DNA from 3 places in the Rhizobium sp. P2_G2 genome. Region 3 is predicted to be linked to each of the others. Evidence: predicted binding sites of a transcription regulator. Region 3 holds the regulator's gene; each other region holds the start of a gene.
What was found. Region 3 encodes LexA, which represses DNA repair genes until DNA is damaged. Its sites were predicted from a motif close to TGTTCNNNNTGTGTTCNG; they were not measured.

Region 1 (9,566 bases), on a different contig from region 3:
CAGCATCTCCAAGCGGCCGGCCCTCGAACACGGCGTGCAGGAAGCCTGCGGCAAAACCATCGCCGGCCCCGGTCACGTCGCCGATCGCCTCCAGCGTCGGCGGCAGCAGCGTCGCGGCCTGTTCGCCCTGCCAGGCGATCACTTCGCGCTGGCCGCGGGTGATCACGCCCGCCTTGAGCCCCGCCTTGCGCAGGATGGCCGGCCAGCGGCGGAAATCGCCGACCTCTTCCCCCGTCAGCGCCCGCGCCTCCGCCTCGTTGATGAACAGATAGTCAAACAGACCGAGCAGGCCAGCATAGCGCACCACTTTCGGCGGCGAAATACCGATGCCGGCCAGCGGCTTGCCGTGCTCCCTGGCCGCTCGTCCAACCGTGGCGAGGGTCTCTGCCGGCAGATTGGCATCGGTCAGCAGAAAATCGGCGGCATCGATCTGGTCTCGCACCTGCCGCACCTGCAGCCGGCGCGGCACGAAGAGCCGGTAAAGCTCCATGTCCGCCAGCGCGATCACCAGATTGCCGTCGCGCTCCAAGATGGCGGTATAGGTCGGCGTCCGCCGATCGAGGAAGGTGAACGGTCGATCGATGACGCCCGCAGCCTCTGCCGCGATACTGACGGCTTCACCCTCCGCATCGCCGCCGCGCGGCGAAATCAACGTCACCCTATGTCCGAGCCGGGCGAGATTGCGGGCGGCATTGAAGCCGCCACCGCCGGCCTCCTCCTTCCATGCTCCGGGATTGGAGGCGCCGGGGGCGGTATCGCCGGAGATCCGGCCGCGCCGGTCGATATGGGCGCCGCCCAGGACGAGGATGGAGGTCATGCGGAAGGCCTTGTTACAATCGACTCACCTTAACGGCTTTCCGGCATGAGAAGCAAGCCGCGAGCGCTCGAAGCCTTTGGAAACAAACACGAAAACAAAAATAGAACGAAAGTCGAAAAAATATTCCGGATCAATTGGTTGCGCGCCACTTGCAGAATGAGAACAAATAGGGTACGAATAACTCCAGCAGAACAGATTGCTTCAATGGCGCGGATAACTTAAAGGTGGATCGAATGGCCCAGAACACGTTGCGACTCGTTGAGGAAAAAGCGGTGGACAAGAGCAAAGCCCTGGATGCGGCACTTTCCCAGATCGAACGCGCGTTCGGCAAGGGTTCGATCATGCGGCTCGGTTCGAACGAGAATGTCGTCGAGATCGAGACCGTTCCCACCGGCTCGCTTGGTCTCGATATCGCGCTTGGCGTCGGTGGCCTGCCAAAGGGCCGCATCATCGAGATTTTCGGGCCGGAAAGCTCGGGCAAGACCACGCTGGCGCTGCAGACCGTTGCCGAAGCCCAGAAAAAGGGCGGCATCTGTGCCTTTGTCGACGCTGAACATGCGCTTGATCCGGTCTATGCGCGCAAGCTCGGCGTCGATCTTGAAAACCTGCTGATCTCGCAGCCGGATACCGGCGAGCAGGCGCTTGAAATCACCGATACGCTGGTCCGCTCCGGCGCTATCGACGTGCTGGTCATCGACTCGGTAGCGGCGCTGACGCCACGGGCTGAAATCGAAGGCGAGATGGGCGACAGCCTTCCGGGCTTGCAGGCCCGCCTGATGAGCCAGGCATTGCGCAAGCTCACGGCCTCGATCTCGAAGTCGAACTGCATGGTGATCTTCATCAACCAGATCCGCATGAAGATCGGTGTCATGTTCGGGTCGCCGGAAACCACCACCGGCGGCAACGCGCTGAAATTCTATGCCTCCGTTCGTCTCGACATTCGCCGCATCGGTTCGGTCAAGGAGCGCGATGAAGTGGTCGGCAACCAGACCCGCGTGAAGGTCGTCAAGAACAAGATGGCGCCGCCCTTCAAGCAGGTCGAATTCGACATCATGTATGGTGAAGGCGTTTCCAAGACCGGCGAACTGGTCGACCTCGGCGTCAAAGCCGGCATCGTTGAAAAATCCGGCGCCTGGTTCTCCTACAACAGCCAGCGCCTCGGCCAGGGCCGCGAGAACGCAAAACTTTTCCTGCGCGACAATCCGGATCTCGCCCGCGAAATCGAATTGTCGCTACGCCAGAATGCCGGCCTGATCGCCGACCGCTTCCTGCAGAATGGTGGTCCCGAGGCGGGTGACGACGACGAGGCGCTGGAAGCCTGATCCGTAGATATCGTCGGATTTTCCGATCCGGCCCGGCGCCTTGCGGATTGCAGGCGCCGGGCTTTGTTTTTCTGGACATCGGCAGGGGCGGGCGATACAAGCGCTTGGCTAAAATCCGGGCAAACCGGTCATTTTCTGAGGGATGAAGGGCATACGATGAGTGGCGTCAACGAGATCCGGTCTGCGTTTCTGGACTATTTCCGCAAGAACGGACATGAGATCGTCGCCTCGTCGCCGCTCGTGCCGCGCAACGACCCGACGCTGATGTTCACCAATGCCGGCATGGTGCAATTCAAGAATGTCTTCACCGGCCTGGAGTCTCGTCCCTATTCCACGGCGTCGACGGCGCAGAAATGCGTTCGCGCCGGCGGCAAGCACAACGACCTCGACAATGTCGGCTATACCGCGCGTCACCACACCTTCTTCGAAATGCTTGGCAATTTCTCCTTCGGCGACTATTTCAAGGAACGCGCCATTGAGCTCGCCTGGAACCTGATCACTAAGGAATATGGCATCGACCGCAACCGGTTGATGGTCACCGTCTACCATACCGATGATCAGGCCTTCGATCTCTGGCGCAAGATTGCCGGCCTGCCGGAAAGCCGCATCATCCGTATCCCGACCAGCGACAATTTCTGGGCCATGGGCGATACCGGCCCCTGCGGCCCGTGTTCTGAAATTTTCTATGACCATGGCGACCATATCTGGGGCGGTCCTCCCGGTTCGGCCGACGAGGACGGCGACCGCTTCATCGAGATCTGGAACCTGGTGTTCATGCAATATGAGCAGGTCACCAAGGAAGAGCGGATCAACCTGCCGCGGCCGTCGATCGACACCGGCATGGGCCTGGAGCGCATCTCGGCGCTGCTCCAGGGCAAGCATGACAATTACGACACCGACCTGTTCCGCGCCCTGATCGCCGCCTCGATGGAGGCCACCGGCACCGATGCCGAGGGTGAGCGCCGTGCCAGCCACCGTGTCATCGCCGACCATCTGCGTTCGTCGGCTTTCCTTATCGCCGACGGTGTGCTGCCTTCCAATGAAGGCCGCGGCTATGTGCTGCGTCGTATCATGCGCCGCGCCATGCGCCATGCCGAACTCCTGGGTGCCCGCGAACCCTTGATCTGGAAGCTGGTTCCGGCGCTGGTCGGCCAGATGGGCGCTGCCTATCCCGAACTTATGCGCGCCGAAGCGCTGATCACCGAGACGTTGAAGCTCGAGGAGAAGCGCTTCCGCACGACACTGGAACGTGGCCTGGGCCTTTTGAACGCAGCCGTCAGTGGCCTGAGCGAAGGCTCGGAACTCGACGGCGAGACGGCCTTCAAGCTCTATGACACCTATGGTTTCCCGCTCGACCTGACGCAGGATGCGCTGCGCCAGAAGGGCATCGGCGTCGACACGGAGGCCTTCGCCAAGGCGATGCAGCGCCAGAAAGCCGAGGCCCGCGCCAATTGGGCGGGTTCCGGCGAGGCAGCGACCGAGACGATCTGGTTCGAGCTCAGGGAAGCCCATGGTGCCACCGAATTCCTCGGCTACGACACCGAGCGTGCCGAAGGCGTGGTGTGTGCGCTCGTGCGTGACGGCAAGTCACTGCCGCAGGCTTCGGCGGGTGAGAAGGTGCAGTTGGTCGTCAACCAGACGCCGTTCTACGGCGAATCCGGCGGTCAAATGGGCGATAACGGCCTGATCACTTTCGAGGGTGGCCGCGCTGTTATCACCGACACGCTGAAAAAGGGTGATGGCCTGTTCGTGCATTTCGCCGAAGTTTCCGAAGGCGTGCTCAAGCCGGGCGATGCGATCGTGCTGGAAGTCGATCATTCCCGTCGCGGGCGGCTGCGCTCCAACCATTCGGCCACCCACCTGATCCACGAGGCGCTGCGCGAAATCCTAGGCACGCACGTGGCGCAGAAGGGTTCCTTGGTGGCGCCGGAGCGGCTGCGTTTCGACGTCTCGCATCCCAAGCCGATCTCGGCCGAAGAAATGAAAGTGGTCGAGCAGCTTGCCAATGAGATCGTCGTCCAGAACGCACCGGTGACGACGCGGCTGATGAGCGTCGATGATGCGATCGCCGAGGGCGCGATGGCGCTGTTCGGCGAGAAATATGGCGACGAGGTCCGCGTCGTGTCGATGGGCACGGCCAGGCATGGCGACAAGGCCGGCAAGCCCTATTCGGTGGAGCTTTGCGGCGGCACGCATGTGCGCGAGACCGGCGATATCGGCCTGATCCGCATCCTCAGCGACAGCGCGGTCGGTGCCGGCGTGCGCCGCATCGAAGCGCTGACCGGCGAGGCGGCGCGCGATTATCTGTCAACCCAGGACGAGCGCATCAAGTCGCTTGCGGCAATCCTCAAGGTGCAGCCGGACGACGTGCTGACTCGTGTCGAGGGGCTGATGGAGGAGCGGCGCAAGCTGGAGCGCGACCTGGCCGACGCCAAGAAGAAACTCGCCCTTGGTGGCGGCTCCGGTGGCGGTGACGGATTGCGCGACATCAACGGCGTGAAATTCCTCGGCCGCGTGGTTACCGGTGTCGAGCCGAAAGACCTGAAGAGCCTCGCCGACGAAGGCAAGAAGACGGCAGGATCCGGCGTCGTCGCTTTCATCGGCGTTTCCGATGGTGGCAAGGCGAGCGCTGTGGTGGCCGTCACCGACGATCTGACACCGCGCTTCAGCGCCGTTGATCTTGTACGCATCGCCTCGCAGGCGCTTGGCGGCAAGGGCGGCGGCGGCCGCCCCGACATGGCGCAGGCCGGCGGCCCGGATGGCAGTCAGGCCGAAAACGCGCTGGATGCAGTCGCAGCCGCTCTCGGTTGATCTGGCAATCTATAAAAAGTGCCGGGATATCCCATTCCGGCACACCGGGTTTCGCCTTTTTTAAATATTGAAGCCTACGACTTCTCCGAGTGCACGCTCTAGATCGGAGAAGCTGCGTTGGCTGTCGTTCTGAATATTTCGACCATCATGATCTGCACGGCGCTGATGACGCTGGTCGTTGCGATGGCGCTGACATTCATCTGGATTTTCGAGAAGCGCGAGCAAGCAATCGCATGGTGGTGTGCCAGCATGTGGGTAGGGACGCTGGCCTCGCTGATCCTGGCTTTGCGCGGCATTGCGCCCTGGTGGCTGGCGATCGGGCTGGGCAATGGTCTGGTCTTCCTCGCCTATGCGTTGATTTCGGCAGGGTTCGCGTCATTCCGCGGCGTGAGGATGGGGCTGCCGGTCATTTTGCTGGGCGCCATTGTCTGGTTCATTTGCAATTTCGGCTTCGAGTCGATCCGCTCCGATGTCAACAACCGCATCATCGTCAGTTCGCTGATCATCCCCTTCTATTGTGTCTTCGTCGTTCGCGACACCATGGCGGTGTGGAAGGAGGAGCGCCTTCCCTCCGCAATGGCGGCCTGTCTGTTCTACGCCAGTCACGGCATTTTTTACCTGCTGCGGATTCCGCTTAGCATTTTCTATCCGGTCTCGGACATCGTTCCCGGCCAGCCGTCGACATGGTTCGCAATCACGACGCTTGAAGCTTTCGTGCATGGCATGCTGATTTCCTTTGTCTTCGTATCACTCATCCGCGAGCGGACGGAGCGGCGTTACCGGCTTGCGGCCGAGATCGACAGCCTGACCCTGGTATCGAGCCGCCGGTTTTTCGTGTCCGAGACGCGCGCCGCCTTGGCCCGCCGGCCGAAATCGGCCTTCATGGCAGTCTTGGATCTCGATTTCTTCAAAAGCATCAACGACAGCTATGGTCACATGGCGGGCGACAAGGTGCTGCAATCCTTTGCCGCGCATGTGTCGCGCAGGCTGCAGCCTGGCATGATCTTCGGCCGTCTGGGTGGTGAGGAATTCGGCCTGTTCCTGCCGGATTGTTCGGAGGCCGACGCTGTCGAATTCCTCGAAGACCTGCGCGCCGCCGTGGAAGCGCTGGACATTCGTTTCAACGGCAATGTGCTGAAGGTCACCACCAGCATCGGCGTTGCTGGCGTCGAGGAGGCCGGCCCCGATTTCGACCATCTGATGGCGGGCGCCGACAACGCGCTCTACCTCGCCAAGAATGGCGGCCGCAACCGGGTGAGTTGCTTCAGAATGGCCATGCGGCTGGAGAAGATCGTCGAAGGCGGCGAGGAAAGCCGCCTCAGTCTTAGTAAGAACCGCGTCAGCCGCCTCTCAGTGCGCAGCCGCCCCGGACGCTATTGACGCTTTCGAAGCGGCAATCGCCTCGTCGATCGTGTCGAAGAAATGCACATGCGGTTCATTGAGCTTGTGCGCCTGCAGCATCGCGCGCGCATCGGCGCTTGCACCTGAGATCACGAAGCGCATGCCTCGCCGAGCCGCCTTGCGCGCCGTGCCCTCGATCACATTGGCCGCGGTCGAATCGATGAACGGCACTGCCGAGCAGTCGAGGATGAACACCTTGGCGGTGTCGGCGATGCGGTCGAGCACGCTGCCCACTGTCGATGCAGCGCCGAAGAAGAACACGCCATTGATGTGATAGGCGACGATATCCGGATCGCTATAGGGCAGGGGATGCTCTTCCGTCTCGCCATTGCCGAAGGCGACGCGCGCCGCGGCGCTGACTTTGATCGTTCGGCCCATCCGGTCGATGAACAGCACCGCGCCAAGCAGGAAGCCGGCGAGGATGCCTTCGGTCAGGTCGCGGAAAACCACGATCCCGAAAGTGACGATCAGCACCAGCGCATCACCGCGCGACGAGCGCAGCAGGGCGGCGATCGCCGGCTTTTCGACCATGTTCCATGTGACTGAGGCGAGCACACCGGCAAGGGCCGCGAGTGGGATATAGCTGGCGAGCGGTGCGAGGAAAGCCATGAACAGCACCACGAACAGCGCATGCACCATGCCCGATATGGGGGTGGCGGCGCCGGCGCGCACATTTGTCGCCGTGCGGGCGATTGTGCCGGTGACACAGATGCCGCCGAACAGCGCCGAGCCGACATTGGCGATGCCCTGGCCGACGAGTTCGACATTGGAGCGGTGACGCCGGCCGGTCATGCCGTCGGCAACGACGGCGGACAACAGCGACTCGATCGCCCCGAGCAGCGCGAAGGCCAGCGCATCCGGCAACACGGCCAGCACCTTGTCGGGCGAGAGATTCGGCAGGTGGGGCAGCGGCAGGGTGTTCGGTATGCCGCCGAACTTGGTGCCGATCGTTTCGACCGGCAGATGCAGCCCCCAGCCGAGCAGGCTGGCAACACCGACGGCAATCAACAGGTTCGGCCAGTGCGGTCGCAAGGCCCTCACGGCAAAGACGATGAATATGGTCACAGCAGCCAGCAGGCAGGCCGACGGATTGAGCGTCGCGCGCGCATCGAAGAGCGCAGCCAGCTTCGGGATCAGGTTGCCCGGTTCCTTGGCCAGCGTCAGCCCGAGCAACTGGCTGATCTGGCTGGAGAAGATGATGACGGCAATGCCAGCGGTAAAGCCGACCGTCACCGGATAGGGGATATATTTGATATAGGAGCCGAGCTTCAACCAGCCGGCAAGCGCCATGAACAGGCCTGACAGCGCGGTGGCGAGGATCAGTCCATCGACGCCGTGGCGGGCTACGGTCGCGGCGACCAGCACGATGAAGGCGCCGGCGGGACCGCCGATCTGGTGCCGGCTGCCGGAAAAGGCAGAGACGAGGAAGCCGCCGACGGCGGAGGTGTAGAGGCCCATTGCAGGCGTCACGCCGGAAGCGATGGCGATGGCCATGGACAGTGGCAGCGCGACGATCGCCACGGTCAATCCGGCAATGATGTCGGCCTTGGCCTTGTCGAGCGTGTAGCCCTCGTGCAGGACCGTCCAGAGTTTGGGAGAGAAAGGCGGATCGGTGAGTTGGATATCCATCGGCGGGGCTCGGAATCAGGTTGCGGATTTCGCTGGCATCGAAGCCTACGCCCGCGCCTGCGAACAACCTTTGACAATTGTCAACGCCGCCGAATTTTTTTGCCGCTTCCACGGTGGAAGCGATGATGGACTGCCGAAGGCGGCAGCAGGGCCGTTCGCAGTCAAGGCGCTCGCATCAGAGCTGGCGGGATTAATGGCTGTGTTCCGCGCTCGCCACTGAAATCCTAGACGCTCAATCCAAACCCCTGCATCAGCCGGCGCGTGGAAAAATCCGGCCTGCCGGAGGTGAGCACGGCGCGATCGGCATGGGCTGCTGCCTCCAGGCCATCGAGCGCCGGCACCAGCCGGCGTGCCTGGCGCGCGATCGCTTCGGCCGGGTCGATCCAGTCGACCGGCCAGGGTGCAAGTCGCCGGAAGACGTTGCCCATGAAAGGATAGTGCGTGCAGGCCAGCACCACGATATCGGTCTTGCGACCGTCCTCTTCATGGAAGCACTGGTTGATTTCCGCCGCCACGTCGGCGTCGGCAACGCTCTCGCCGCGGATATAGGCTTCCGCCATGCGTGCCAGGTTTTCCGAGCCGACCAGCCGCACATGGCACTGGCTGGCGAAGGACTGGATGAGATCGCGGGTATAGGCGCGCTTGACCGTGCCGGGTGTCGCCAGCACCGAGATCAGGCCCGAGCGGGTGCGCTCCGCGGCGGGCTTGATCGCCGGCACCGTGCCGACGAAGGTATGGTTGGGAAAAGCGGCGCGCAGGTCTGCGCCGGCCAACGTGAAGGCAGTGTTGCAGGCAATGACCGACACTTCGGGCTGATAGTCGCGCAAAAAGCCATCGAAGATTGCGAGCAGCCGCTGGCGCAATTCCGGCTCCGCCCAGTTGCCATAGGGGAAACCGGCATCGTCGGCGATATAGACGAAATTCCGTTCCGGCATCAGCACGCGCAGTTCGCGCAGCACGGTCAGGCCGCCAATGCCGGAATCGAACACCAGAACGGGCTTTGCGCTATTCGTCGTCATGCTCGAACTCATCCGGATTGCCGGCGCCGCGCGGACGCTTGCGCGAGAACCGGTCGAGGGAGGAAATGACACCGCGCACCACCTTGATCTCGGGCGAGGTGAAGGCGCGACGGGAGAAAACAGCGCGCAGGTTGTCGATCATTTTCGGCTTTTTGTGGTCCGGCCGGAAATAACCGCGCGCATCGAGCGCCTCTTCGATATGCTCGTAGAGGCCGATCAGCTCTTCCTTGGTCGCCGGTCTCTGGTCGACGGCCTGGAACGGCGTCTCGTCTTCGGCTTCCATGCTCTGCTTCATCCATTCGTAGGACATGAGCAGCACGGCCTGGGCGATGTTGAGCGAGGCGAAGGCGGGATTGACGGGGAAGGTGACGATCTCGTCGGCGAGCGCCACGTCCTCGTTGGAAAGCCCGGATTTCTCGCGACCGAAGAGGATGCCGACTTTCTCGCCGGCGTCATATTTCGTCTTCAACGTCCGCGACGCGACGATCGGCGAGCGCACCGGCTTGAAGCCGTCACGCACTCTGGCCGTCGTCGCATAGACGAAGTTGAGGTCGGCGATCGCCTCTT
Region 2 (9,566 bases), on a different contig from region 3:
ATTGAATTTTCGATCTTTCGGAGCATTCTATCCGCGGCCGAGCGACGGCGGCGAGAAAGCCGCCACACACTGAGGTCAGCCTTCCAGCGACAGGCTGATTAGACGCGACCTAGCGGGTCAGCCGTTTATAGGTCACGCGCTTCGGATTGACGGAATCGGGGCCGAGGCGGCGGATCTTGTCCTTCTCGTAATCCTCGAAATTGCCCTCGAACCATTCGACATGGCTGTCGCCCTCGAAGGCGAGGATATGCGTGGCCAGCCGGTCGAGGAACATGCGATCGTGGCTGATGATGACCGCGCAGCCGGCGAAATTTTCCAGCGCGTCTTCCAGTGCCGCCAGCGTCTCGGTGTCGAGGTCGTTGGTCGGTTCGTCGAGCAGCACGACATTGCCGCCGGATTTCAGCATCTTGGCGAGGTGGACGCGGTTGCGTTGGCCGCCCGAGAGCGTGCCGACCTTCTGCTGCTGATCGCCGCCCTTGAAATTGAACGCGCCGCAATAGGCGCGCGAATTCATCTCATACTTGCCCAGCTTGATGATGTCGTTGCCGCCGGAAATCTCTTCCCATACCGTCTTGTTGCCGTTGAGCGCGTCACGGCTCTGGTCGACATAGGCGAGGTCGACGGAATCGCCGATGCGGATTTCGCCATTGTCGGGCGCCTCCTGGCCGGTGATCATACGGAAGAGCGTCGTCTTGCCGGCGCCATTCGGGCCGATGACGCCGACAATGCCGCCCGGCGGCAGGTTGAACGACAGGTTGTCGATCAGAACCTGGTCGCCATAAGCCTTGGACAGGTTTTCGAACTCGATCACCACATTGCCCAACCGCTCGCCGACCGGAATGATGATCTGCGCGTCGCCGGGCCGGCGATCGGCGGCTGCCTGGACCAGTTCGTCATAGGCGCGGATACGCGCCTTGGACTTGGCTTGCCGGGCTTTGGGGCTAGCCGAGATCCATTCCTGTTCACGCGACAGCGCCTTCTGGCGGGTCGCCTCCTCGCGGCCTTCCTGCTCCATGCGCTTGGACTTGGCGCCGAGATAGGCCGAATAATTGCCTTCGTAGGGAATGCCACGGCCGCGGTCGAGCTCGAGAATCCAGCCGGTGACATTGTCGAGGAAGTAGCGGTCGTGGGTGACCATCAGCACGGCGCCCGGATATTCGCGCAGATGCTTTTCCAGCCAGGCGATGGTTTCAGCGTCGAGATGGTTGGTCGGTTCGTCAAGCAACAGCAGACTGGGCTGGCGCAGCAGCAATTGGCAGAGCGCCACGCGGCGCTTCTCACCGCCGGAGAGATTGTCGATCGTGGCGTCGCCCGGCGGGCAACGCAGCGCTTCCATCGCCATCTCGACCTGCGAATCCAGGTCCCAGAGGTTCTGGCTGTCGATGATGTCCTGGAGTTTTGCCCCCTCGTCCGCCGTCTCGTCGGAATAGTTCATCATCAATTCGTTGTAGCGGTCGAGGATCGCCTTCTTCGAGGCGACCCCCTCCATGACATTGCCGAGCACGCTGAGCGACTCGTCGAGTTGCGGCTCCTGCGCCAGATAGCCGACCGTGGCGCCCTCGGCGACCCAGGCCTCGCCCGTCCATTCCTTGTCCATGCCGGCCATGATCCGCAGCACGGTCGACTTACCGGCGCCGTTGGGGCCGAGAATGCCGATCTTGGCATCGGGATAGAAAGAAAGGTGGATATTCTCCAGCACTTTCTTGGTGCCGTAGGCCTTGGTGAGCCCGGACATATGGTAGATGAATTGGCGCGCCATGCCGAAACCTCGATGAACGATCCTTGGAAGTTGTCGGCTATGTAGGGCAATTCGGATTGACGGGCAATGTTCAATCGGCCGAATCCAACAGGCGCGTTCATTGCTGCCCGACAGAGTCGACAATCCCCTCCACGCAGCCGAACTTGGTTGTCCCCGCCGTGGCGATCAGCGCTTTGAGATCATCGCCCTCGGTGCTTCCGAGCCCGATGGTGATGCCGGTAATGATCTCGCGGTCGCCGTCCTTGCGGCAGCGCATCTTGATCTTGTCGCCGGCGCCCGCCCCGAAGGCGGTCTCGAAAGCAGCCTTGATCTCGGCCTGCCTGAGTGTCTTGCCGATATTGTCGCCGAACAGTTGGCCGACAGCGGACTGGTTGACGGCCGCCAGCATTTTCAGCGAGCGCTCGTAATAGCGCGCCGCGACATCGCCGGAACACGTCCCGTGCTTGACCCATTCATGGCGCTCGAGCCCCGACACCATGCCCGGCATGGCCTTGGTGAGCTCCACCTTGAGACCCTCATCGAGCGCCAAGGCCGGCATGGCGAGCCACTTGTGCTGCTTGTCCTGATCCTTGAGGGCATCCGGCACGCCGCAATATGTCTGCCGCATGCGCCAAAGACCGTTCAGCGAGAATTGGCGCGCCGCAAGATCGCTGGCCGACTGGTCACGGCATTCGGCCATGTTGGATTTCCCCTCACAGAAAGCCGGCTGCCAGCCCAACCCAAGTATCATGACGGTCTTTCCCGTCGCCGCGGTGGCGGGCGAATTGTCGTCATCGGCCGGACTGTCGGGCATCTCCGCCGCAGAGAGCAGTGCCGGGAAGGCCAGGAAAACGGCACAGCAAAGCAATGGGAGCAGCCGAAGCGCTCCATTTATCATCCGTTGCATGGATAACTCCTCATAAAGAACAAAACATGAATATAAGAAGCACAATTCAGGAAAATTGCAACCCTGAATCTTATTGCGTTTAAAGATTCATCAAGCAATTTGCCACTTTATGTTCCGTCTTTTCTCGTTCATCACTAATCGCCATCGGGGCGCAATATCGGGACAGCCATGACCTACGAGACGCCGATTGAATTCGCGAGCCCGAGCGGGGCAAAACTATGCCTCCGGCACCAGGAGGCAGAGACAAACGGCAAGGCGACCGTGCTGATTTCGCATGGCCTTGTGGAACATTCCGGACGCTACCGCGCATTTGCCGGATTTCTTGCAGGGCGCGGCTATCACGTCTATGCCCACGACCATCGCGGCCATGGCAAGAGCACGGCTCTTGACGCCGAGCCTGGACGCTTCGCGCGAAAAGATGGCGCAAGGCGCGTCGTCGAGGACCTGCTCGCCGTCCGCGACTTTGCCGCCAGCCGGCATCCAGGCTTGCCGATCATCCTGTTCGGCCACTCCTTTGGCGGCAATGTCGCGCTGGCTGCGGCTGAAGCGCAACCCGCCAGCTTTCAGGGGCTTGCCGTCTGGAACACGAATGCCAATCCGGGCATGGCCGGAAAGGCCCTGGTGCTGCTGCTCAAGACCGAACGCTTCCTCAAGGGCTCGGATGTCCCCAGTTTCTACGGTATGCGCTTGACCTTCGATACCTGGGCGAAATCGCTTCCCGAGGCGCGCTCGGATTTCGACTGGCTGTCGCGTGACGCTCGCCAAGTGAAGGCCTATGTCGAGGATCCGCTCTGCGGCAGCCGGCCGTCGGTCTCCATGTGGCTCGACGTCTTGCAACTGGCGGGAGAAGCCGGTCATGTGGCCGCGCTGCGCCGATTGCCGAAGACCTTGCCAGTACATCTCGTCGGCGGCGGCAAGGATCCGGTGACAAAGGGTGGCGAGACGATGCGAAAACTCGCGAGGCAGTTGACGTCGCTTGGCATGAATGCGACGAACCTGACGATTTACGAAGACATGCGTCATGAAACGCTCAACGAGATCGGCCGCGAAGAGGCGATGAAAGCCTTCGCAGCCTGGGCCGACGGCGTTGTCATGAAAGTTTCACAGAATGAGGCAAATGGCTGACTCGACTCTCATTTCCCGTCCTCGCCTGCTGCCAAGCACCGGCGTCACGCTGATGTGCGCCTCGGTGCTGACGGCGCCATTGATCGATGTCTTCTCCAAGCTCGCCGTTGGCAGCGTGCCGGCCGGCGAGGTCTGTTTCGCACGCTTCCTCTTTCAGGCCCTTTTCATGCTGCCTTTCGCGCTGATGCGCGGCCGGCTGTTCAGCCGCTCGCTTTTCCAGGGCAGCCTGCATTTCCTGCGCGGCTTCCTCATCCTCGCCGGCATGACCGCCTATACCTATGCGCTGAGGACCATGCCGGTCGCCGATGCCATCGCCATCTTCTTCGTCGAACCTGCAATCCTGACGCTGATGAGCGGCATCCTCCTCAAGGAGCATATCAGCCGCAACAAGATCATCGCCTGCGCCACCGGCTTCGGTGGATCGCTGATGGTGATCCAGCCCTCATTCAGCCAGTTCGGCTGGGTGTCGCTGCTGCCGATGGCGACGGCCTTCACCGTCGCCTCCTTCCTGTTGCTGACGCGGATTTCGGCGCGCACGGAGGAGCCGTCGTCGATGCAGTTCCAGTCGAGCGTCTGGGGTCTGCTCGCCGCGAGCCTGCTGCTGGCGATCGGGCATCATGCCGAAATTCCCGTCTACGATCCGGTCTTGCCGGACCTGTCGACCGTGCTTTTCCTTGCCGGCGTCGGCCTTGCGGCGACGATATCCGGCATCCTATCGGTCTATGCCTACCGCGCCATGGCCGCCTCCGTGCTGGCGCCGCTGCAATATCTGGAAATCGTCACCGCCTGCATCGTCGCCTATTTCGTCTTCGGCGACTTCCCAGATGCGCTGAAATGGGCGGGCATCGTCATCATCATCGGCTCCGGCCTGTTCATCATCTGGCGCGAAGACAGGCCGGAAGCGGAGAACAGCGCGGCATAATCCGGATTTTGCCGGCTGGCCGCTTGCCAGCTGCGACATTCTGACGCTATCTGCAGCTATCTCCATCAGCGACAGGTCTGACCATGCTTTCCGGCATCTTCACCCTAGACAACCTTTTCACCATCGACAGCCTCATCACCTTCCTCATCCTGACAGCGCTGGAAACCGTGCTTGGTTTCGACAACCTGCTCTACATTTCGCTGGAATCGAAAAAGGTCGATCCGGCAAAGGAATCCTCGGTGCGGCGCACCGGCATCCTGCTCGCCATCGGCCTGCGCATCCTGCTGCTCTTCGTCGTGTTGCAGCTGATCGCCGCCTTCCAGACGCCAATCTGGCAGGTGCATTCGGTGATCTTCGGCGCCTCGATCACCGGCCATTCGCTGATCGTGCTGTTCGGCGGCATCTTCCTGATCTACACCGCGATCAAGGAAATCTGGCACATGATCGGCAGGCACGACCTCGAACATGGAATCGATACGGCACCGCGCCGCACGGTGGCCGCCGCGCTCATCTGGATTCTCATCATGAACGTGGTTTTCTCTTTCGATACAGTGCTTTCCGCGGTGGCATTGACGAAGAATTTCATCGTCATGAGTGCGGCGATCATCGTATCCGGTGCGCTGATGGTCATCCTCGCCGACCATGTGGCCAATTTCCTCAAGCGGAACCGCATGTACGAAGTGCTCGGCCTCTTCGTGCTGCTGCTGGTCGGCTATATGCTGCTGTCGGAAGGCGGCCATCTTGCCGAACTCTCCTTCTTCGGCTTCCCGGTCGAGCCGATGGCGAAATCGACCTTCTATTTCGTGCTGGCCACCTTGCTGATTGTCGAAATCATCCAGAGCCGCTATCAAAAACGGATTCTGGAGGAGCAGTCGCGGGACGAGCACTGAGCCGTTCCGCCAAGGAGAGAGTGAGCCGAATGTCGAAAAGAACCGGCGGGCAGCTGATCGTCGATGCCCTCGTCGCCAATGGCGTCAACCGCGTCTCCTGCGTGCCCGGCGAGAGCTTTCTCGCCGTGCTCGATGCGTTTTATGACACGGACATCGAGGTCATGGTCTGCCGGCAGGAAGGCGGCGCGGCGATGATGGCCGATTGCTGGGGCCGGCTATCCGGCCAGCCCGGCGTCTGCTTCGTCACGCGCGGCCCCGGCGCCACCAATGCCTCGGCCGGACTGCATATCGCCAGGCAGGATTCGGTGCCGATGATCCTGTTCATCGGCCAGGTGCAACGCGATGCGCGCGAGCGCGAAGCCTTCCAGGAGGTCGAGTTCCGCCGCGCCTTCACCGAATTCGCCAAATGGGTGGCCGATATCGACGATGCCGCCCGGATTCCGGAATTCGTCACCCGCGCCTTCGCTGTCGCCACATCCGGCCGTCCCGGCCCGGTCGTGCTGGCGCTGCCCGAAGACATGCTCCGGGACCTGGTCGACGCGCCCGAACCAATGCCCTATATGCCGGTTGACACCCATCCGGGGCCAAAGCAGATTGCCGGGCTCGGTCGCCTGCTCGCCCAGGCGGAACGGCCGTTGGTCATCCTCGGCGGCACCCGCTGGACGGAGACCGCGGTGCGCGACTTCACTGCCTTCGCCGAGCGCTGGTCATTGCCGGTCACAGTCTCCTTCCGCCGGCAGATGCTGTTCGACCACCTGCATCCGAACTATGCCGGCGATGTCGGCATCGGCATCAATCCGGCGCTGGCCGAGGAAGTCAAAAATGCCGATCTCCTGGTCCTGCTCGGCGGCCGGCTGTCGGAAATGCCCTCCTCCGGCTACACGCTGATCGACGTGCCCTATCCCAGACAGGCGCTGGTGCATATCCATCCCGATAGTTCCGAGCTCGGCCGCGTCTATCGCCCGGATCTGGCGATCAATGCCGATCCCACAAGTTTTGTCGCCGCCCTCGCCAACCTTTCGCCTGCGAGCGAACCCGATTGGAAGGAACGCACCGAGGCCCTCCACGAAGCCTATCTCAAATGGTCGACGCCGCCGGCGACCGGTCCGGGCGATGTCGCCATGGGGCCGATCATGGCCTGGCTCGAGGAAAACCTGCCGACCGACGCGATCATGACCAACGGCGCCGGCAATTACGCCACCTGGTTGCACCGCTTCCACCGCTTCCGCACCTTCGCCACCCAGGCCGCACCCGCTTCGGGCTCGATGGGCTACGGCCTACCCGCGGCCGTGGCGGCCAAGGCGATGTTTCCGGAGCGCGAAGTGGTCTGCTTTGCTGGCGATGGCTGCTTCCTGATGCACGGCCAGGAATTCGCCACCGCGGTCCGTTATAACCTGCCGATCATCGTCCTCGTCATCAACAACGGCATTTACGGCACGATCCGCATGCACCAGGAACGTGACTATCCGGACCGTATCAGCGGCACTGGCCTCACAAATCCGGATTTCGCCGCTTACGCCCAGGCGTTCGGCGGTCATGGCGAAACGGTGGAGAACACCGCAGCTTTCGCCGACGCGTTTTTGCGCGCCCGGGGAAGCGGCAGGCCCGCGATCATCGAGATCAAACTCGATGCTGAGGCGATCACGCCGAGCCGCACGCTGAGCCAGATCAAGGGCACCGGCAAGCGATAGGCGGCAGGCACCTGCCGGATGGCAATTCGGCATCTACGATGTCGATCGTGCGGTTGCGTTGGCGACAGCGCTTCATAAATAATACCGGTCACGCTCGTTTCGTTGGAGATTACCGCATGCAGGCGACATCCGAGACCAAGTTTGAATATTCCGCCAACAATCAGCTTTACCGCGGTCTGCTGATCAAGCCCGTCGATGGACAGACAAAGGCAGGCGTGGTGCTGCTGCCGGATTGGCGCGGCCAAAGCCCGCTCGCCCGCGACCATGCGGACCATCTTATCGCACTGGGCTGCCATGTCGTCATTGCCGATCTCTATGGCGATGGTTTCAGCCCGGACAATCCCGATCAGGTCGGGCCGATGGTGAAGCGGTTGATCGACCATCGCGACCAGGGCGTCGCCGCTTTGGGGGCATGCGTCGAGAATCTGAGGCAGGCGCTTCCCCAGGGCATGCCGATCGTCTGCCTCGGCTATAGCGCCGGCGGCATGGTTGCCCTGGACTATGGTCGTAGCGGCGCCGATATTGCCGGGATCATTGTCTGCTCCGCCTTGTTGAAGACGGCAGCGGCCGGCATGGGAACAAAGATCGCCGCACCGGTGCTGATTCTGCTGGGCACACAGGACCAGGTCTCGCCGATGGAGGTGATCGATGCGGTCATCGCGGAAATGGATCAGGCCGGCAACGATGTCCGCTTGGAACTCTACAGCCAGACGCATCACGCCTTCGACAATCCGGATGTCGGCACCGATCCGAACGCCCGCCTGGTCTATTCGCCGCTTTCGGCGCGTCGTGCCAGAACCTCGATCGCTGCCTTCATGACCGAAGTTACCGAACGGCCCTGACCGCCGACCCGGAACCCGGCTCCAGAAGGGCGCCTCAGTGGATTACGAATCCTCTTCCTCGAGGACGCCGCCTGGATCCGGTATCTTGCCAGCGGCGAGCCATTTGACCGCCTGGTCCCTCGCCTTCAGATAGGCGGGCGCAAGCGACATTGACACCGTTTTCTTGTTGAGGTCGTAGATCGCCTGCCGTTCGATATCGCTCAAATGCTTGTTGTTGGAGGTCGGGTTGAAGGCCGGCCCGTGATATCCTTCCATCCATTCCTTATAGCGCTGCATCTGCATCTGGCGGCCGACGAAGCGGAGCGGCGAGAGCAGCGAATCAGCCGTGCCGGTGATGCCGGCCTCGACAAAATCGACGTGGACGTGATCGTCATGAAGATCCCGCACCCCGGCGGCGCTCGTGGTTTTTTCAATCCCGCCGCCATCGGCGCTCCAGATCGTCCCGTCATAAATGACATGACCCGTGCTGGGCGACTGGCCCGGGTCCTTGAACATAGCGTAAAGAAACTTGCCAAGCGTCTTTTCCGGCGGGTTTCTGACGTCGAGATAGATGTCGATGGCGCGGCCGCTGGCATGCATCGACTTCACCCCCGGCTTGCCGCGGATATCGCGGTCGACAAATCCGCCCATCTTGAAAATGATGTAGGGAAATTCGTCTGCCAGAGTTTTCATCAGAGAAACCACGAAAGGCTTGCTGCCATCGCTTTGTATCAGCATTCCGCTCCAGTGTTTCATCGCTGCCTCCGTTCCTGAACCGGTATCCGCGGCGGCTGGCCGCATCTCTGGTCCCCAAGTTAACAATGCACATTCGGTGGATGGAATATGTTCTCTACGGAACAGCCCTGCTTCGTATTCGCCGATAATTTGATAATATTAGCAAAGCGCTAGACAAGCCCTGTTAGCGGACGCGGAGGACAGGCCCATGAAGATGCTGATATTGCGTGGAAAAGCCGGAGATTACCCGACGCCCGACGGAAAGCCCAAATATTGGCAGAAGGGCGCATTGGACGAACCCCCGGCGCTGGAATTCGCGCGACTGAGGGGATATGACGCAAAAGTGATCGATGTAAAAGGCTATTCAGCTGTCAACAGTGAGCAGATGGTCGCGACACTCAAGGAAATCCGGGCGGATGATGATGTCTTCGCACTCTATGGATTTTCCGCCGGCGGCTACACGATTGCCAATATCCTGTCCGTGCTGACGAAAAAGGAAAAGGAGCGCCTGGCTCTGGTCGTCGTCCTCGGAGCTCCGCCGCACTCGGCTATCTACGACGGACCGTGGGAGCTGATTTACAGGGAGGACCCGGAGGGTAAGAACGGCCATATGCGAGGCCCGAGGGTGCTCCTGACCAACCCCTACGGCCCGACCCGCCGTTCTCCCGCCACCAAGCACCCGTGAGGCCATCCGATGAAGATGTTCATATTGCGCGGCAAGGCAGGCGACTATGCTC
Region 3 (3,276 bases):
AACTCTTGGCATATGAGGCGCATGCGCTGAGGCGAGATACTCGCCAGACGAGCGAGATCGGACGAGAGAATGTGTCTGCTAGTCCCGCTCACAGCAAGCGGCCTCCACTATTCTTGCGCGCAGAGCGCGCGCGGCGGGACCGTCTTGTTCTCCGTTCAAGACCGCGATTGCCCACGCCCTGGAGACGCCGTTTTCTAAGCACCAGCGGGAAAAAGAGGTACCGCGAATGATAAAGGCGGCGCGCACCGTGGGATAATCAAATCGTTCAGCCACTTGCATTGCAAATCGCCCTGTGCACATTAGTCATGTGACAATATGTAAGTTACATTTTGTCACTAGTCAAACAGAAAAGTGACATTTTGTGCACCATGGATGTCGTCGGTATAATCGCGAGAGCAAAGCAGGCATTGAATCTCAAGCAGGATCAAGAGCTTGCCGACTATCTCGGGGTATCAAGAAGTACCATTGCGGCATGGAGGCGCCGGGCGTCAGTGCCAGCAAAATACCTATCCGAAATGCTCTCTGGAGGTACAGTTTCCCTAGACTGGTTGATGTCGGGCAGCGGAGAGCCCAAAACGGTCGGGCGACACGGTCTTACTGACAAACCCCTTGAGATTGACAAGGAAGATCTCTGGCTAGCATTGCTCGCAACGCGTCACGAGCTTGCAAACTCCAAGTCCGAACCCGACCGGAGGCTTGCTGGCGGGTTGACGGATGACCAACTAGCGACGATCCACATTTGGGTCGGTGAGTACGTAACTCGGATCAAGGCATCTCGGGACAAATGGCTGAAATCCGGTTTGATCAAGCCTCAGGACATCTACAAAGCACTGGTCACCGAGTATGCCGTAGGTGAATTCGATGCTCCGCCTCCGCCGTGGTGGGAGGACGAGCGTATTATCTAGGGTTGCTCAATCTGTTGCTCAATCGCCAGAATGCTCCGTTCACCAATTCCGCTAGTTGCTCAATAAACTAATTTAAAACAATGACTTAATATTTATCCTGGAATGAAGAATTTGGTGTTGCTCAATCTGGCGATTGGTAACACTATTTTTCCGCGAATTATCCTTTGAAAACAAAGGTGCGTTGCCATTTTCATTCCAGAATAGCTCTGACAGCCATTCCGAAATATCTTTCGCGCCTCCACGCGTTAACCATATTTAAAACCCTTGCGGAACATACATGGAACATATAGTGTTTGTTCGAGATTTGTTTCACGATTCCCAAGGGGACGTCCATGCTGACGAGAAAACAACAGGAACTTCTACTGTTCATCCATGAGCGGATGAAGGAGTCCGGCGTGCCCCCTTCGTTCGATGAGATGAAGGATGCGCTCGATTTGGCCTCGAAGTCCGGCATCCACCGGTTGATCACGGCATTGGAGGAGCGTGGTTTCATTCGCCGGCTTCCCAACCGTGCCCGGGCGCTCGAAGTCATCAAGCTGCCCGAGGCCTATTCGCCGAGCATCAAGCCGCCGCAGAAGGGTTTCAATCCAAGCGTCATCGAAGGCTCGCTCGGCAAGGTGCAGCCGGCGCCCGCGCCGAAGCCGGCAGCCAACGAGAACTCCGGTGAAGCGGTGGCAATCCCTGTTATGGGCCGCATCGCCGCCGGTGTGCCGATTTCGGCGATCCAGAACATCACCCACGATATTTCCGTCCCGGCCGGCATGCTCGGCAGCGGCGAACATTATGCGCTCGAGGTCAAAGGCGATTCGATGATCGAGGCCGGCATCCTCGATGGCGACACGGTGATCATCCGCAACGGCAGCACGGCGAGCCCGGGCGACATCGTCGTAGCGCTCGTCGACGACGAGGAAGCGACGCTCAAGCGCTTCCGCCGCAAAGGGGCTTCCATTGCGCTTGAGGCCGCGAATCCGGCTTACGAAACTCGCATCTTCGGGCCGGATCGCGTCAAGGTCCAGGGCAAGCTGGTCGGACTCATCCGCCGCTATCACTGACAAGCGGCGATCGGTTGACGCGCGGCGAGCAGCCTCGCCTGCGTCGGCTTAATATCATTTCTTCTTCTTTGATTCCTTGAGCGCTTTGTTGCGCGCCATGATCGCGATCGCATAGCCCTCCTTGTTGACCTGACGGGCGCGGCCGAAGCCGGCGGCGCCATCCGGAACATCCTCGGTGATCACGCTGCCGGAGGCGGTCAGCGCCCCTGCCCCGATCGTCACCGGTGCGACAAGTGCACTGTTCGAGCCGATGAATGCGTCGGCGCCGATCCGGGTTTCGAACTTGTTGAAGCCATCATAATTGCAGGTGATCGTGCCGGCGCCGATATTCGCCCGCGCGCCGATGATGGCATCGCCGATATAGCTCAGATGATTGACCTTGGCGCCCTCGCCGATCGCGGCATTCTTCACTTCGCAGAAATTGCCAACCTTGGCCTTTTCGCCCAGGTCTGCGCCAGGCCGCAGCCGTGCGTACGGACCAACGCTTGCGCCTGGCGCAATATGGGCGCCCTCGATATGCGAGAAGGCGTGGATGACGACGTCACTATCGACGGTGACGCCGGGACCGAACCAGACATTCGGTTCGATCACAGTGTCGCGGCCGATCCGCGTGTCATGCGACAGGAAGACGGTTTCCGGCGCGATCATCGTCACGCCCGAGAGCATCAACTGATGACGGCGCTTCTTCTGCCAGATCGCTTCGAGTTCGGCGAGTTCCGCCCGGTTGTTGCAGCCGGCAACCATGTCGCTCGGCGCTTCGACCGTCGCCGCCCTGCCGCCTTCGCGGTGGAGGATTTCGATGATGTCGGTGACGTAATACTCGCCCTTGACATTGTTATTGGTGATTTTCGTCAGCAGCGACAAAGCCTTGCGGCCATCGATCGCCATGATGCCGCTATTGCAGAAGGTGACCTTCCGCTCGGCCTCTGTCGCGTCCTTTTCCTCGCGGATGGCGACGAGCTCGCCGTCCTTGGTAAGCAGGCGTCCATAGCCCGTGGGTTTGTCGGTTTCGAAGCCGACGACCGCGACATCATAGCCGGCGCGCACTTTCTCCAGCGCTTCGATCAGCGGTGCGGGTTCGATCAGAGGCCCGTCGCCATAGGCGACCAGGATCTGATCGTAGTCCTTTTCGATTTCGCCGCGCGCCGCCAGCACAGCGTGGCCTGTGCCGAGCCGCTCGGCCTGTTCAAAGGCGCGGACCTCGATACCGGACCCGGACGCTGCGGCCACGACCGGCTCCGCATCGCGGCCAACGACCAGCGCGATGCAGTCAGCACCGCTGCGGCCGAGCGCCAGCATCACGTGCGAGATCATCGGCA

Region 1: the regulator LexA is predicted to act here: its motif matches at 908-925, upstream of recA (recombinase RecA).
Region 2: the regulator LexA is predicted to act here: its motif matches at 2,661-2,678, upstream of AC1D06_RS36070 (ribonuclease T2 family protein).

What each region holds. Positions count from the first base shown of each region.
Region 1 is NZ_JBFUFF010000021.1:39,619-49,184, reverse strand. Features, by position in the region: gene AC1D06_RS17165 (carbohydrate kinase family protein) at 1-817, opposite strand, end outside; gene recA (recombinase RecA) at 1,051-2,139, shown strand; gene alaS (alanine--tRNA ligase) at 2,296-4,950, shown strand; gene AC1D06_RS17150 (GGDEF domain-containing protein) at 5,068-6,330, shown strand; gene AC1D06_RS17145 (SulP family inorganic anion transporter) at 6,301-7,980, opposite strand; gene AC1D06_RS17140 (hypothetical protein) at 7,964-8,200, shown strand; gene murI (glutamate racemase) at 8,205-8,999, opposite strand; gene AC1D06_RS17130 (RNA methyltransferase) at 8,986-9,566, opposite strand, start outside.
Region 2 is NZ_JBFUFF010000107.1:5,231-14,796, forward strand. Features, by position in the region: gene ettA (energy-dependent translational throttle protein EttA) at 110-1,759, opposite strand; gene AC1D06_RS36070 (ribonuclease T2 family protein) at 1,857-2,645, opposite strand; gene AC1D06_RS36075 (alpha/beta fold hydrolase) at 2,814-3,770, shown strand; gene AC1D06_RS36080 (DMT family transporter) at 3,763-4,692, shown strand; gene AC1D06_RS36085 (TerC family protein) at 4,776-5,582, shown strand; gene AC1D06_RS36090 (thiamine pyrophosphate-binding protein) at 5,612-7,273, shown strand; gene AC1D06_RS36095 (dienelactone hydrolase family protein) at 7,390-8,115, shown strand; gene AC1D06_RS36100 (VldE C-terminal domain-containing protein) at 8,158-8,895, opposite strand; gene AC1D06_RS36105 (hypothetical protein) at 9,038-9,514, shown strand; gene AC1D06_RS36110 (hypothetical protein) at 9,524-9,566, shown strand, end outside.
Region 3 is NZ_JBFUFF010000062.1:38,438-41,713, reverse strand. Features, by position in the region: partial or broken gene AC1D06_RS29385 (hypothetical protein) at 1-92, opposite strand, end outside; gene AC1D06_RS29380 (helix-turn-helix domain-containing protein) at 369-905, shown strand; gene lexA (transcriptional repressor LexA) at 1,238-1,957, shown strand; gene glmU (bifunctional UDP-N-acetylglucosamine diphosphorylase/glucosamine-1-phosphate N-acetyltransferase GlmU) at 2,012-3,276, opposite strand, start outside.